Regions from separate parts of the Pseudomonas sp. EA_5y_Pfl2_R50 genome, predicted to be linked through region 1. Evidence: predicted binding sites of a transcription regulator. Region 1 holds the regulator's gene; the other holds the start of a gene.
What was found. The regulator FliA, encoded in region 1, starts transcription of late flagellar genes. The targets are predictions, from matches to a motif close to CTAAAGTTTNNNNNNNNNNNGCCGNTAA.
Positions count from the first base shown of each region.

Region 2: AACY19_RS26240 (methyl-accepting chemotaxis protein) is a predicted target of FliA. The motif match lies at 1,072-1,099, and genes of this name have one in related genera.

Region 1 covers NZ_CAXAPT010000013.1:116,865-124,156, reverse strand. The annotation lists gene flhA (flagellar biosynthesis protein FlhA) at 1-51, shown strand, start outside; gene flhF (flagellar biosynthesis protein FlhF) at 63-1,403, shown strand; gene fleN (flagellar synthesis regulator FleN) at 1,520-2,350, shown strand; gene fliA (RNA polymerase sigma factor FliA) at 2,347-3,087, shown strand; gene AACY19_RS21560 (chemotaxis response regulator CheY) at 3,254-3,625, shown strand; gene AACY19_RS21555 (protein phosphatase CheZ) at 3,644-4,432, shown strand; gene AACY19_RS21550 (chemotaxis protein CheA) at 4,487-6,769, shown strand; gene AACY19_RS21545 (protein-glutamate methylesterase/protein-glutamine glutaminase) at 6,819-7,292, shown strand, end outside.
Region 2 covers NZ_CAXAPT010000025.1:4,817-12,108, forward strand. The annotation lists gene AACY19_RS26230 (FecR family protein) at 1-410, opposite strand, end outside; gene AACY19_RS26235 (sigma-70 family RNA polymerase sigma factor) at 410-910, opposite strand; gene AACY19_RS26240 (methyl-accepting chemotaxis protein) at 1,214-3,094, shown strand; gene AACY19_RS26245 (SRPBCC family protein) at 3,206-3,673, opposite strand; gene AACY19_RS26250 (amino acid adenylation domain-containing protein) at 3,696-7,088, opposite strand; gene AACY19_RS26255 (diiron oxygenase) at 7,102-7,292, opposite strand, start outside.

The sequences.
Region 1 (7,292 bases):
CCGGACAACAAGCAAGTGACCATCGTTGCGACAGTAGGGCCCAACGGCTGAGGTAGTGGTTTATGCAAGTTAAGCGTTTCTTTGCCGCCGATATGCGTCAGGCCATGAAGCTGGTTCGTGATGAGCTGGGCGCTGATGCCGCCATCATTGGCAATCGCCGCATTGCCGGCGGTGTCGAGCTGACGGCGGCACTGGATTACAAATTGTCGGCGCTGGCGCCACGGGTTCCGAACATGGAACTCGAAGACGAGCTGCGCAAGACCCAGTCGCGCATCGTCACCGCCCAGGCCGAACTGAGCCTGCGTGGCGAAGCCGACGGCAACACCAATCGCCAGTTGTTCGCCGGGCTGCCGTTGACTGCCGGCCTGCCACTGACCGCCGCCGAACCGCTGACCGAGCCGACCTACACCGCCCCGGCGCGTCCGGCTGCGGCCCCTGCGCAGCCATCGGCCGGTGTTGATCCGCGGGCACTGGATTCGATGCGCTTCGAATTGAACAGCCTGCGCGAGCTGATGGAAGTGCAACTGGGCACCCTGGCCTGGAACCAGTTGCAAGGCAGCCGCCCGGCGCAAGCCAATCTGTATCGCCGCCTGCAGCGCATCGGTCTGTCCGGCCCGTTGTCGCGCGATCTGCTGTCGATGATCACCGATATCGAAGAACCTCGTCAGGCCTGGCGCATGCTGCTCGCGCACCTGGCGCGGATGATTGCCGTACCGGAAGTCGAGCCGCTGGAAGAGGGCGGTGTGATTGCCATGGTCGGCCCTGCCGGCATGGGCAAGACCACCACGCTGGCCAAGCTGGCCGCGCGCTACGTGCTCAAGTACGGCGCGCAGAATGTCGCGCTGGTGAGCATGGACAGTTTCCGTATCGGTGCGCAGGAACAGTTGAAGACGCTCGGTCGCATCCTCAATGTGCCGGTCACTCACGTCGATCCTGGCCAGTCGCTGGTGCAGGCGCTGGACCCACTGCTGCGCAAACGCGTGGTGCTGATCGATACCGCCGGCCTGCAAGCCAGCGATCCGGCCCTGCGCATGCAGCTCGAAAGTCTCGCCGGTCGTGGCATTCGTTCAAAAAATTATCTGGTCTTGGCAACCACCAGCCAGAAACAGGTTCTAACCGCCGCTTATCACAGTTACAAGCGTTGCGGGCTCGCCGGGTGCATCCTGACTAAACTGGATGAAACGGCAAGCCTGGGCGAAGTGTTGAGCCTGGCGATCAGTCATGAATTGCCGGTCGCGTACCTGACCGATGGCCCACGGATTCCGGATGATTTGCATCTGCCGCGCCGCCATCAACTGGTCAGCCGTGCCGTCAGCGTGCAAATGCAGGAAGAACCCAGCGAAGAAGCCATGGCCGACATGTTCGCTGATATCTATCACAGCCCGACCAAGCAGGTAGGCTGAGGTATTCATGAACAGTTTTTGTACCTACATCGATGGTCTGCCATGCATTGTTCCGGTTGTGAACGCGCAGCCAGTAATGTGGCCTCCGTCTATGCAAGACAAGGTAAAGAAATAACATGGGCAGCATGCATCCCGTACAGGTGATCGCGGTGACCGGCGGCAAAGGTGGCGTCGGGAAGACTAACGTGTCAGTGAACTTGTCTCTGGCGCTGGCAGAGCTTGGCCGTCGGGTCATGCTGCTGGACGCTGATCTGGGGCTGGCGAACGTCGACGTTCTGCTGGGGCTTACCCCGAAACGCACACTGGCCGACGTCATCGAAGGCCGTTGCGAACTGCGCGACGTGCTGTTGCAAGGCCCCGGCGGTATCCGCATCGTGCCGGCCGCTTCCGGCACGCAGAGCATGGTGCACCTGAGCCCGGCGCAACACGCCGGCCTGATCCAGGCATTCAGCGACATTGGCGACAATCTCGACGTGCTGGTGATCGACACCGCTGCGGGTATTGGTGACTCGGTAGTCAGTTTTGTGCGCGCCGCCCAGGAAGTGTTGCTGGTGGTTTGCGACGAGCCGACTTCGATCACGGACGCCTACGCGCTGATCAAGCTGCTCAACCGCGATTACGGCATGAACCGCTTCCGCGTCCTCGCCAACATGGCGCAGAGCCCGCAGGAAGGCCGCAACCTGTTCGCCAAGTTGACCAAGGTCACGGATCGCTTCCTTGACGTGGCCCTACAATACGTCGGCGCCGTGCCTTACGACGAAAGCGTGCGCAAGGCCGTGCAGAAGCAGCGTGCCGTCTACGAAGCCTTCCCGCGCTCCAAGTGCGCGCTGGCGTTCAAGGCGATTGCACAGAAGGTCGATACCTGGCCGCTGCCGGCCAACCCGCGCGGCCATCTCGAGTTTTTCGTCGAGCGTCTCGTGCAGCAAACCGCAGGGCCTGTGTTATGACCGCCAGTGGCATGAATCTCTACAAGAAGTCGGCACGTGACGCGCAGTACGAACTGATCGAGCGTTACGCACCATTGGTCAAACGCATTGCCTACCACTTGCTGGCACGCTTGCCGGCGAGTGTGCAGGTCGAAGACCTGATCCAGGCCGGCATGATCGGCCTGCTCGAAGTCTCGACCAAATACGACGCCAGCAAAGGCGCCAGTTTCGAAACATACGCGGGCATACGAATCCGCGGTGCGATGCTCGATGAAGTGCGCAAAGGGGATTGGGCGCCACGCTCGGTTCACCGCAATACCCGTATGGTCAGCGACGCAATTCGCTCAATTGAAGCTAAAACCGGCCGTGACGCTAAAGATCACGAGGTTGCAGCCGAACTCCAATTGAGTCTCGACGATTACTACGGGATTTTGAATGACACCTTGGGCAGTCGCCTGTTCAGTTTCGACGACCTGTTGCAGGACGGCGAACACGAAGGGCTGCACGAGGATGGCGCGAGTGCTCATCTTGAGCCGTCACGCGATCTGGAAGATGAACGCTTCCAGGCGGCGCTGGCGGACGCGATTGCCAATTTGCCGGAGCGTGAGCGACTGGTGTTGGCGCTGTACTACGACGAAGAGCTGAACCTCAAGGAGATCGGTGAAGTCCTTGGCGTCAGTGAATCGCGGGTCAGCCAGTTACACAGCCAGTGCGCGGCCCGTTTGCGGGGGCGTTTGGGGGAGTGGCGAGCGCGCTGAAGGCAGTGTGGGGACACTGCGAACGAGGCTGGTGCGGTGATGAACGGCACCGGTCTTGCTCTGTTGTGCTCCAGACAGTCTTCGAGTGCTGCGCCGATTGATTGAAGTGGCGCGTCCAGGTGCTGGGCGCGTTTAAGACTGCTTGGAGGTCGAATTGAACAAAGACATGAAAATCCTCATCGTTGATGACTTCTCAACGATGCGGCGGATCATCAAGAACCTGCTGCGTGATCTTGGGTTCACCAACACCGTCGAGGCCGACGATGGCACCACTGCCATTCCGGTGCTCAACAGCGGCAGCATCGACTTTCTGGTAACGGACTGGAACATGCCGGGCATGACCGGTATCGACCTGCTGCGTCACGTGCGTGCCGATGAAAAGCTCAAGCACCTGCCGGTACTGATGGTGACCGCTGAAGCCAAGCGTGAGCAGATCATCGAAGCCGCTCAGGCCGGTGTGAACGGCTACGTGGTCAAACCTTTCACGGCTCAGGCGCTGAAAGACAAAATCGAGAAGATTTTCGAACGCATCGGCTGATGAACGCGCGGGGGAGCTATGGAGCATAAAGAATCTTCACAGGGCGATTTCGAGTCGACCCTGAAAAAACACGCGGTCGAACTGGTCGAGAGCCTTGAAAAAGGCAGATTCGGTGACGCGGTGCAACTGATCCATGAGCTCAATCAGACCCGTGACCGTGGCCTGTATCAGGAAGTGGGCAAGCTCACGCGTGAACTGCACAGTGCGATCGTCAATTTCCAGATCGATCCGCACATGCCGCAGGCCGAGGAAGTGTCGCAAATCACCGACGCCACCGAACGCCTGGGCTATGTGGTCAAGCTGACGGAAGCCGCGGCCAACCGCACCATGGATCTGGTGGAAAGCGCCACGCCGGTGGTCAACGGTCTGGCTGATGAAGCCCAGACCTTGAGCGCCGATTGGAGTCGCTTCATGCGTCGCGAAGTCGGGGCTGAAGAGTTCCGCGAGCTGGCGCGCCGGGTCGACGGTTTTCTGTCACGCAGCAGCACGGACAACCGTGAAGTGTCGAGCCATCTCAACGACATCCTGCTGGCCCAGGATTACCAGGACCTCACCGGTCAGGTGATCAAGCGTGTGACCCAACTGGTCACCGAAGTCGAAAGCAATTTGCTCAAACTCGTGCTCATGGCCAGTCAGGTCGACCGCTTTGCGGGCATCGAACATGACCGCGCCGCGATGCTTGCAGAAAAAGATCCACAAAAACATCTCTCGCAGGGTGAAGGTCCGCAGATTCATGCCGATAAACGAGAAGACGTTGTGTCCGGTCAGGACGATGTGGACGATTTGTTATCCAGCCTCGGATTCTAGTGTTTTGGAATTTTAGGTTTTTTGGGTTTTTAGACCTGTAGGAGCACCCCATTAATGAGCTTCGGCGCCGATGAAGAGATCCTTCAGGATTTCCTGGTTGAGGCCGGCGAGATTCTTGAGCAACTGTCCGAACAACTGGTCGAGCTGGAAAGCCGCCCGGATGACGCAGATCTGCTCAACGCAATTTTTCGCGGTTTCCACACTGTAAAAGGGGGCGCCGGCTTCCTTCAGCTCAACGAGCTGGTGGAGTGCTGTCACATCGCCGAAAACGTGTTCGACATCCTGCGTAAGGGTGAGCGGCGCGTTGATGCAGAACTGATGGACGTTGTCCTCGAAGCACTGGACGCGGTGAACAGCATGTTCAGCGAAGTCCGCGAGCGTGCTCCGATCACCGCTGCCACCCCGGAACTGCTGGCCGCCCTGGCGCGTCTGGCCGAACCGCAATCGGCGGACGAAGCCCCGGCTTCGCCAGTGGCCGAGATGATCGAAGAGCTGGTCGTCGAGGGCGATTCCGGCGATTCCGGCGACATCACCGATAACGAATTCGAACAACTGCTGGATTCACTGAACGCCGTCAAGGCCGAAGCCGAAGCCCCGGCAGCTGCTCCTGCGCAAACGGCCAATGAAGCCGCTAGCGATGAAATCACCGACGCCGAGTTCGAGTCTCTGCTCGATCAACTGCACGGCAAAGGCCAGTTCGCCGTTGATGCGGTAGTCCCGACGGCGGCCGCTCCGGCAGCACCGGCAGCACCGGCGGCAGGCGACAGCTCGGACATCACCGACGACGAATTCGAAGCCCTGCTCGATCAGTTGCACGGCAAAGGCAACTTCGCCGTTGAAGCGCTGGAGTCGGCCATTGCCTCGGCACCGGCTGCGCCAGCCGCTCCGGCCGCCGCCGCTGCCGGCAGCGATCTGATCTCCGATCACGAATTCGAATCGCTGCTCGACGAATTGCATGGCAAAGGCAAGTTCTCCGAAGTCGGCGCCGCCACGGCGGGCAGTGCTTCGACGGTTGCCGCGCCAGCCGCCAAGGCACCGGCTGCCGCTGCGCCAGCGAAGCCCGCCGCCAAGCCTGAGCCGAAAGCCGAAGCGCCAAAACCGGCCGCTGCCGCACCGGCTCCGGCCCGCGCCGCCGCGGCACCGCCACCGGAAAAACCGGCGAGCGAAGCCGAGACCACCGTGCGGGTCGACACCGCGCGTCTCGACGAAATCATGAACATGGTTGGCGAGCTGGTACTGGTGCGTAACCGTCTGGTGCGCCTGGGTCTCAACAGCGGCGATGAAGCCATGTCCAAGGCCGTGTCGAACCTCGACGTGGTCACGGCTGACCTGCAAACCGCGGTGATGAAGACGCGGATGCAGCCGATCAAGAAGGTCTTCGGGCGCTTCCCGCGTCTGGTTCGCGACCTGGCGCGTCAGCTCAAGAAAGAGATCAACCTGGAACTGGTGGGTGAAGAAACCGACCTCGACAAAAACCTTGTCGAGGCCCTGGCCGACCCGCTGGTCCACTTGGTGCGCAACGCGGTCGACCACGGCATCGAGTCGCCGGAAGAGCGCGAAGCGTCGGGCAAGGCCCGTGGCGGTCGCGTGGTGCTGGCCGCCGAGCAGGAAGGCGATCACATCCTGCTGTCGATCTCCGATGACGGCAAAGGCATGGACCCGAACGTCCTGCGTTCCATCGCGGTAAAACGCGGTGTGATGGACAAGGACGCGGCTGATCGCCTGAGCGATACCGAGTGCTACAACCTGATTTTCGCCCCCGGTTTCTCGACCAAGACCGAGATCTCCGACGTGTCTGGCCGCGGTGTCGGCATGGACGTGGTGAAGACCAAGATTTCCCAGCTCAACGGTTCGATCAATATTTACTCGACCAAGGGCCAGGGCTCGAAGATCGTCATCAAGGTGCCGCTGACCCTCGCGATCATGCCAACCCTGATGGTCATGCTCGGCAACCAGGCGTTTGCGTTCCCGTTGGTCAACGTCAACGAAATCTTCCACCTCGACCTGTCGACCACCAACGTGGTGGACGGCCAGGAAGTGGTGATCGTGCGGGACAAGGCGCTGCCATTGTTCTATCTCAAGGGCTGGCTGGTCCGCTCTGCCGCTCACGAAGAGCAGCGCGAAGGCCATGTGGTGATCCTTTCGGTGGGCACTCAGCGGATCGGCTTCGTCGTCGATCAACTGGTCGGCCAGGAAGAAGTGGTCATCAAGCCATTGGGCAAAATGCTGCAGGGCACTCCGGGCATGTCCGGCGCCACCATCACCGGTGACGGCCGCATCGCTCTGATTCTCGATGTTCCAAGCATGCTCAAGCGTTACGCCGCACGGCGTATTTGAATCCGGGGCAGCGGGGCGATCACGCTCCGCTGCACCTAATGGAGTGTTTATGGCAGTCAAAGTCCTGGTGGTGGACGATTCGGGTTTTTTCCGCCGCCGCGTCTCGGAAATTCTTTCAGCAGATCCGAGCATCCAGGTTGTCGGCACGGCAACCAACGGTAAAGAGGCGATCGATCAGGCCCTGGCCCTCAAGCCGGACGTGATCACCATGGACTACGAGATGCCGATGATGGATGGCATCACGGCGGTGCGGCACATCATGCAGCGCTGCCCGACCCCGGTGTTGATGTTCTCCTCGCTGACTCACGAAGGCGCCCGGGTGACCCTGGATGCGCTGGACGCCGGCGCGGTGGATTTCCTGCCGAAGAATTTCGAAGACATCTCCCGTAACCCGGAGAAGGTCAAGCAACTGCTGTGCGAGAAGGTGCACAGCATCTCGCGCAGCAACCGGCGTTTCAGTGCCTACAGCGCACCGGCGCCAGTGGCTGCACCTGCACCTGCGCCGACCCCGGCGGCATCAAGC
Region 2 (7,292 bases), on a different contig from region 1:
AGCTGGAAGCCGCGTCGCTCGCCAGTGGCCGTGGCGTAATCGGCGCTCCACTGCTGCCACGCAGCCGTGTCCTTGGCCAACCACGTTGCGGAGCCCATCAGTAAGGCGCCAGACAACAACTTCAACGCCTGTCGCCGGCCCAAACCTTGCGCGCTGTTTTCCAGCGTGTTGAACGCCACTTGCGCACCGGGCACCGCGCGCAGGTTAGTGCTCAACTCGGCTTGCAGTGACTGCACCCGTTGCCAGGCCAGTTCATGCTCATGGTGCTCAGCGCGCCACTGCTCGCACTGGCGGTTCAAACGTGGGTTGCCATGGTTGTTACGCAAGCGCAGCAGCCAGTGAATGGCTTGCTTGACCACTTGCTGCTGCGGCTCGCTGCGCCGGTTGAGAGAAACGTTATCCACAGCCATCAGCTTTCGTACCGCAGCACGTAGCAGTGATACAGCGCGTCGGCGACGTAGCGTTCTACCGAGCGCAGCGACAAACCCATCTGTTCGGCGATCTGCTTGTGGGTCAAACCTTCGCACTGTGCCAAGAGAAATGCCTGACGTACTTTCGGCTTCAGTCCTTCAAGCATGCGCGCGATGCTTTCCAGCAACTCGATCACCAGTGCCCGGGCTTCGGCACCCGGCGTTTCGGCTTCGGGTAGATGCGCGATGGTTTCCAGATAGGCCCGTTCGATTTCCTCGCGCCGCCAGTGATCAATAACCAGGCCGCGAGCGACAGTACGCAGGAAGGCGCGCGGCGCCTTGAGTTCGAGGCGTTCGGTGCGTTGCAGCAGACGCACGAACGTGTCCTGGGCGAGGTCTGCGGCATCCGCTGCATTGCCCAGCCGCGCGCGCAGCCAAGCGTTGAGCCAGCCGTGATGACTCCTGTAAAGCGCCTGTACTGCTAACTCAGGTGAGGACATGAACGCGAACGTCACAAATGATAATTACTCGCATTGTCATCAAGGGTTACAGAATTTGCAACTGCTGCTCTTGCAACCGCGATAAAAAGTTGTACGCCGACCGCTCTAGCGCACCGTTCGGCGGGAATCTGCCAGGAATGTCATCCATTTCCCGCGCAACCCTAAGATTTCTCCGATACGTGCCGACAGACTGGTGAGACATGCGTGCACCAAATCAGAGCAGCCAGAAGACGCTGCCTGCGCTGTACATGGAATGTTGCATCCGTAACGCATCCCCCCTTTTGGCAAAAGAAGTCCCATGAAATGAATCTCAAGTTCAGCCATAAAATCCTGTTGGCCGCCTCAGGCGTCGTGGTCCTGGCGTTCGCGCTGTTCACCCTCTACAACGATTATCTGCAGCGAAATACCATTCGCCAGAACCTTCAGTCCTCCGTGCAGCAGGCCGGCGATCTGACCGCCAGCAGCGTGCAGAACTGGATGAGCGGGCGGATTCTGGTGCTGGAGAACCTCGCGCAGAACGTCGCCCATCAGGGCAAGGACGCCGACTTTCCGGGCCTGGTCGATCAACCGGCGTTCACCTCGAACTTCCAGTTCACCTATGTCGGTCAGGCTAACGGCGTGTTCACCCAGCGCCCTGATGCGAAGATGCCGGACGGATACGATCCACGTCAGCGCCCTTGGTACAAGCAGGCCGTTGCCGCCGACAAAACCATGCTGACGCCGCCGTACATGGCGGCCGTCGGTGGGCTGGTGGTGACCATCGCCATGCCGGTGAAAAAGAACGGCGAGCTGCTCGGCGTGGTCGGTGGTGACCTGAGCCTGGAAACCCTGGTGAAGATCATCAACTCGGTGGACTTCGGTGGTCTGGGACATGCATTCCTGGTCAGCGCTGACGGTCAGGTGATCGTCAGTCCGGACAAAGACCAGGTGATGAAGAACCTCAAGGACATCTACCCGAACACCAGCGTGCGCATCGAGAAGGGCAACCAGAACGTGGTGCTCAATGGTCAGGAGCGCATCCTCTCGTTCACCCCGGTCAGCGATCTGCCGAATGCGCAGTGGTACATCGGTCTGTCGATTGATCGCGATAAGGCCTACGCCGCACTCAGCCAATTCCGTACCTCGGCGTTGATCGCGATGTTCGTCGCTGTCGGCGCGATTGCGTTGTTGTTGAGCTTGTTGATCAACGTTCTGATGCGTCCGCTGACCACCATGGGCCGCGCGATGCAGGACATCGCTCAAGGCGAAGGCGACCTGACCCGTCGTCTGGTCGTCGAGAGCAAAGACGAATTCGGTGAATTGGGCAGCGCGTTCAACCAGTTCGTTGAGCGGATTCACGCCTCGATTTCCGAAGTGTCTTCCGCAACCCGTCACGTACATGACCTCTCGCAACGGGTGATGGCATCGTCCAACGCATCTATCGTCGGTTCCGATGAGCAAAGTGCGCGCACCAACAGTGTCGCTGCCGCAATCAACGAGTTGGGCGCTGCCACGCAGGAAATCGCCCGCAACGCTGCCGACGCTTCGCAACACGCCAGCGGCGCCAGCGAACAGGCTGATGACGGTCGTCAGGTGGTTGAACAAACCATTCTGGCAATGACCGAGTTGTCGCAGAAGATCAGCCTGTCGTGCACGCAGATCGAAACCCTGAATGCCAGCACTGACAACATCGGGCACATTCTCGATGTGATCAAAGGCATCTCGCAGCAGACCAACCTGTTGGCGCTCAACGCGGCCATTGAAGCGGCCCGTGCCGGTGAAGCCGGGCGTGGTTTTGCGGTGGTGGCGGACGAGGTGCGTAACCTCGCCCATCGCACCCAGGAGTCGGCGGAAGAGATCCACAAAATGATCACCTCGCTGCAGGTCGGTTCGCGTGAAGCGGTGACCACGATGAACGCCAGTCAGGCGTCCAGCGAGCAGAGCGTGGAAGTGGCGAATCAGGCCGGTTTGCGTCTGGTCAGCGTGACCCAGCGCATCGGCGAAATCGACGGCATGAACCAGTCGGTGGCTGCGGCGACCGAAGAGCAGACCGCCGTGGTCGAAACCCTCAATGTCGACGTCAACCAGATCAACCTGTTGAACCAGCAGAGCGTGGCCAATCTCAATGAAACATTGAAGGATTGTGATGCGTTGTCGCAGCAGGCCAATCGCCTGAAGCAACTGGTCGACAGTTTCAAAATCTGACCGCGTCATCGGTCTTCGCGAGCAGGCTCGCTCCCACAGGGAAATGGCTTCCAAATGTGGGAGCGGGCTTGCTCGCGAAAGCGGTGGTTCATTCACCGCCAAAACCAAGTCTTAAACAAACAGCTTCAACACATTCCCCATCCCGTCATCCGCAAACCCCTGCACAAAATCCCTGAACCCCGGCAACGCTTCCTCACCAGCCGAAGCCGGCTCGGCAATGATCGTCCACGTCGCCCGGGATTTGCCTGCACCCAACGACTGCACCTCCATCGCCGCCCACAGATTCGCCACACCCAACGTGTTGTAGATCGTCGTCCAGGTCATGCTCCGCGCCTGCTCATCGCGGGAGTTGAGTTGTTCGACCACTACGTTGCCATCCTTGAAGAACTTCTTGCGCAACGAGGACACGCCCTCGCCAGTCATGTCGATGTGCGACAGCGCCGGAATGAAGCGGTCGAAACCGCCGAAGTCACCGACCACCGCCCAGACCTGCGCAGCGTCCGCAGGTACTTCTATCGAGGAAACGACGTGGCAGCCTTGCGGGTTTTTGATCAGAGTGTCGGGTTGCAGCGTGCTCATGGTGATGCTCCTTGTTGTTGAGTCAGATGAAGTTGATTTCTTTCAGGTAATCGCAGCCGCGACGCAGCAGCGCCGGGGATTTGCGCGGGTAGTGCGCGCCCATCTGCTGTACGCCGGCCTGGGCGTTGGCATGCCCGATCAGCGAGATGTCGCCGATGTCTTCCTCGAAGCCGTTGAGGTAAAAACCGAGGACGCCGAACAGCGCGTTGTCGACATCGACGCGGCCGAGTTGCTGCTGCCAGTCGGCGACGCTCACCAGCGAGAACTCGCTGCCGGTTGCGCGGAACGACGCGACGTAGGCATCCCAGCTCAGCGGCTCTGGATTGTGCAGATTGAACACTGCGCGCTGCGGCGCGTAACGGCTGGCATGGAAGGCGATGAACCGGGCGAGAAAGTCCACCGGCATCAGGTCGAAATTGAGTGCGAAGGCCGGCACCTGACCGAGCTGGATCGAGCCTTTGAGCATCAGCATCAAACGGTTTTTGTGCGGCTGACACACGCCGCTCAAACTGTTGAAACTGATGTTCCCGGGGCGATACAGGTTGACCCATACCCCACGCTCCCGCGCGCGTTCGAGGATGCGCTCGCCGACCCATTTCGACAGGTTGTAGCCGTTGCGAATGTAGATCGGTGGAGTCGACGCGGCAGGCAGTTCCAGCACCCGGCCATCGGCATCGACCGTGCTGGACGCCGACAGTGTCGAGACAAAATTGAAGACCTTTTTGCTCTGCCCTTCGCACAGTCGCAGCAGGGCAAAAATCGGCTCGACGTTGTCTGCCGCCAAGGACTCGTAATCGAGTACGTGATTGACGTTGGCGGCGTTGTGTACCAACGCGCCGAACTCACGATCCAGACGTTGATAATCGTCGTCGTTCAGGCCCAACTGCGGGCGCGAAATATCTGCTGAGTAAACCCGCACACGACGCAGATCCAGATGCTCCAGGCGATTCTCCCGCAGTGACTCGGCAAAGCGCTGCGCCGCCGTTTGCCCGCCACCGTCACGCACCAGACACGCGACTTCGCTGGCGCCCCAACCGAGCAGCGCCTCGACGATGTGCACGCCGACAAAGCTGTTGGCGCCAGTAACGATGACCTTGTGCACATCGCCCATGCGACTGATCGGCAGCGGCTCGATATCCAGCGGGCGTTCGGCGTCGGCCATCGCCCGGGCGCTGAGCACGGCGTTGTTATCGGTGCCACGCACCAGCGTCGCGAGTTTGCGGATCGTCGGCAGTTCGATGAAGCGATTGATCGAAATGCTGCGGCCAAACTCTTCGCGCAAACGCAGGAGCATCCGCGACAGCAGAATCGAATGACCACCGAGATTGAAGAAGCTCTCGTCGGTGGAAATGTCGCTGCCCGGCAGCTCCAGCAGCTCAGCCCAGATGTCCAGCAGCAATGCTTCGTCGGCGTTCGCCGGCAGGCATTTCGGGCCGTTGTCCTGCACGCTCACCGGCATTTCCAGCAGCGCTCTGCGGTCGACCTTGCCGTTGCTGGCGAACGGCATGCTGACCCGCTCGGTCCACGCCACCGGTTGCATGTAGTCCGGCAAAAACTGCCGGGCGTGAGCCTTCAGGGCATCGCGAGCGGTGTCCGATTGTGGCTGGGCGAGGAACGCCAGAATCCGCCGCTGACTGTCGATCACCACGGCGACCTGACGGTACAACCGGCTCTCGCGCAGGCAGCGTTCGATCTCTTCCGGTTCGACCCGGAAACCACGGATCTTCACCTGATTGTCGCGCCGCCCGCACAGCTCGATACCGTGCTCGCCCCACTTCGCCATGTCGCCGCTGCGGTAGGCGCGCAATGTTTGGCCGTCGGGCAGATTCAGGGTCAGATAGCGCTCGGCGGTCTGCTGCGGATTGTTCAGATAACCGAGACAAACCCCCGGGCCAACAATGAACAACTCGCCCACAGTGTTCTCCGGCACCGGTTGCAGATCGTCATCGAGAATCAGCACCTGGCTGTTGGCAATCGGTGCGCCGAGGCTGCGATTGCTGTCACCCGGAGTGAGCTGACGCGCGGTGATCAGCACCGTGGCTTCGGTGGGGCCGTACAGGTTATGCAGCGTGCCGTGACGGGTCAGTTGCTCAATGACGAACGGCTCGCAGACATCACCGCCGGTCATCACTTGCACACCGTCCAGTTGTTCCAGCGGCAGAATGCTCAACAGCGCCGGCGGCAGGAATGCGTGGCTCAGTTGCCGACGACGGATCAGCGCGACCAGTTGCAATGGATCGCGCCGTTGCGTGTCGTCGGGCACCACCAGTTCGGCACCCTCAAGCAGGCTCGGGAAGATGTCGATCAGCGACGAGTCGAAACTCAAGGACGAGAACTGCAACACCCGGCTCTCGGCGGACAATTTCACGTAGTCGGCGTACCACGCGGTGAAGTGTGCGAGGTTGGCCTGACTGAGCAACACGCCTTTGGGATGGCCGGTGGTGCCCGACGTGTAGAGCGCCATGCACGGCGCCTCACGTTCGGGGCGCCGCCGCATCAATGGCTGGTCGAGGTCTGCTTCGGCGCTGGCGATGCCGCTGACGTCGAGCCCTGCCATCGTCGCGCTCAGTGGATGCTCGCCGTCGTGCAGCAATAACAAGGCGCCGGCGTTTTGCAGGATGTACTGCTGACGCCGCAGGGGATGGCTCGGCTCCAGCGGCAGGTACACCGCGCCGCTGCCCAGAATCGCCAGGATCGAGGCGAACAGCGCCGGGCTCTTCGGCAGGCAGATGCCGACCACCCACGGCTGCGGAGACTGCTCCAGCATCGCTTGCAAGCGTTGTTGAATCGCGCAGCTGTGGGCGTGCAACTGGCCGTAGCTGATCGACTGCTCGGCGAAGTGCAGCGCCGGTCTGTCGGCGTGGCGAATCAAGCTCTGTTGCAGACGCTCGATGACGGGGACCTGCGCCTGCTCCAGCAGCGCCGCATTCGCCGTGTCGTTGCGACGATGAACGTAGGCCAGGCTGTCGAGAAACAGCAGGTTTTCCATCCGCTCGAAATAGGGCGCTTTCAGCCATGCGGCCTGCTGAAAATAGTCCGCATCGCGGGAGAAGCGGCTGACCAGCAGTGCCACTTCATCAACGATATGCGTCAGCACCCGTTGGCGCAGTGCCTGGCCGTTGCCGGACGGCTCATCGCCAATCGGCACACGGCTGATCAGTGATGAGCCGAGGAAGCACAGCAGGTCGAGTGTCGGCAAACCCGCTGTGCTTTGCGCGCCGATGCCCAGACGCAAATGCAGGTGCGGGATGGCGCAGCGATCGCCGGCGCCGATGAAGCCATCGTCGATGATCAAGTCCACCGTCGATGCCGTGCCAGCGCTGCGTTGCAATGTGTGCCCGTGTTGTTCCAGTTCCTGTGCCAGATCGGTCATGGCCTGGCTGGCGCCAATCAGCAAAATGTCGAGACGTTTCATGTCGGCCTCCTTGTCAAACCAGGTAGTCGCGCAGGGCGTGCTGCACGCACGGTGTGTCGAGCAGCGAACTGTGGTGGAAGAACTTCACGATGTTGCCCACCAGCGGGTGATGGCGATTGATCGGGAACGCCAGTCCGCTGATTTCGTCCCTCAGTGAGCAACGGGTTGCGTCGCTGACGGCAAGGGCGTCGATCAGACGCAGGT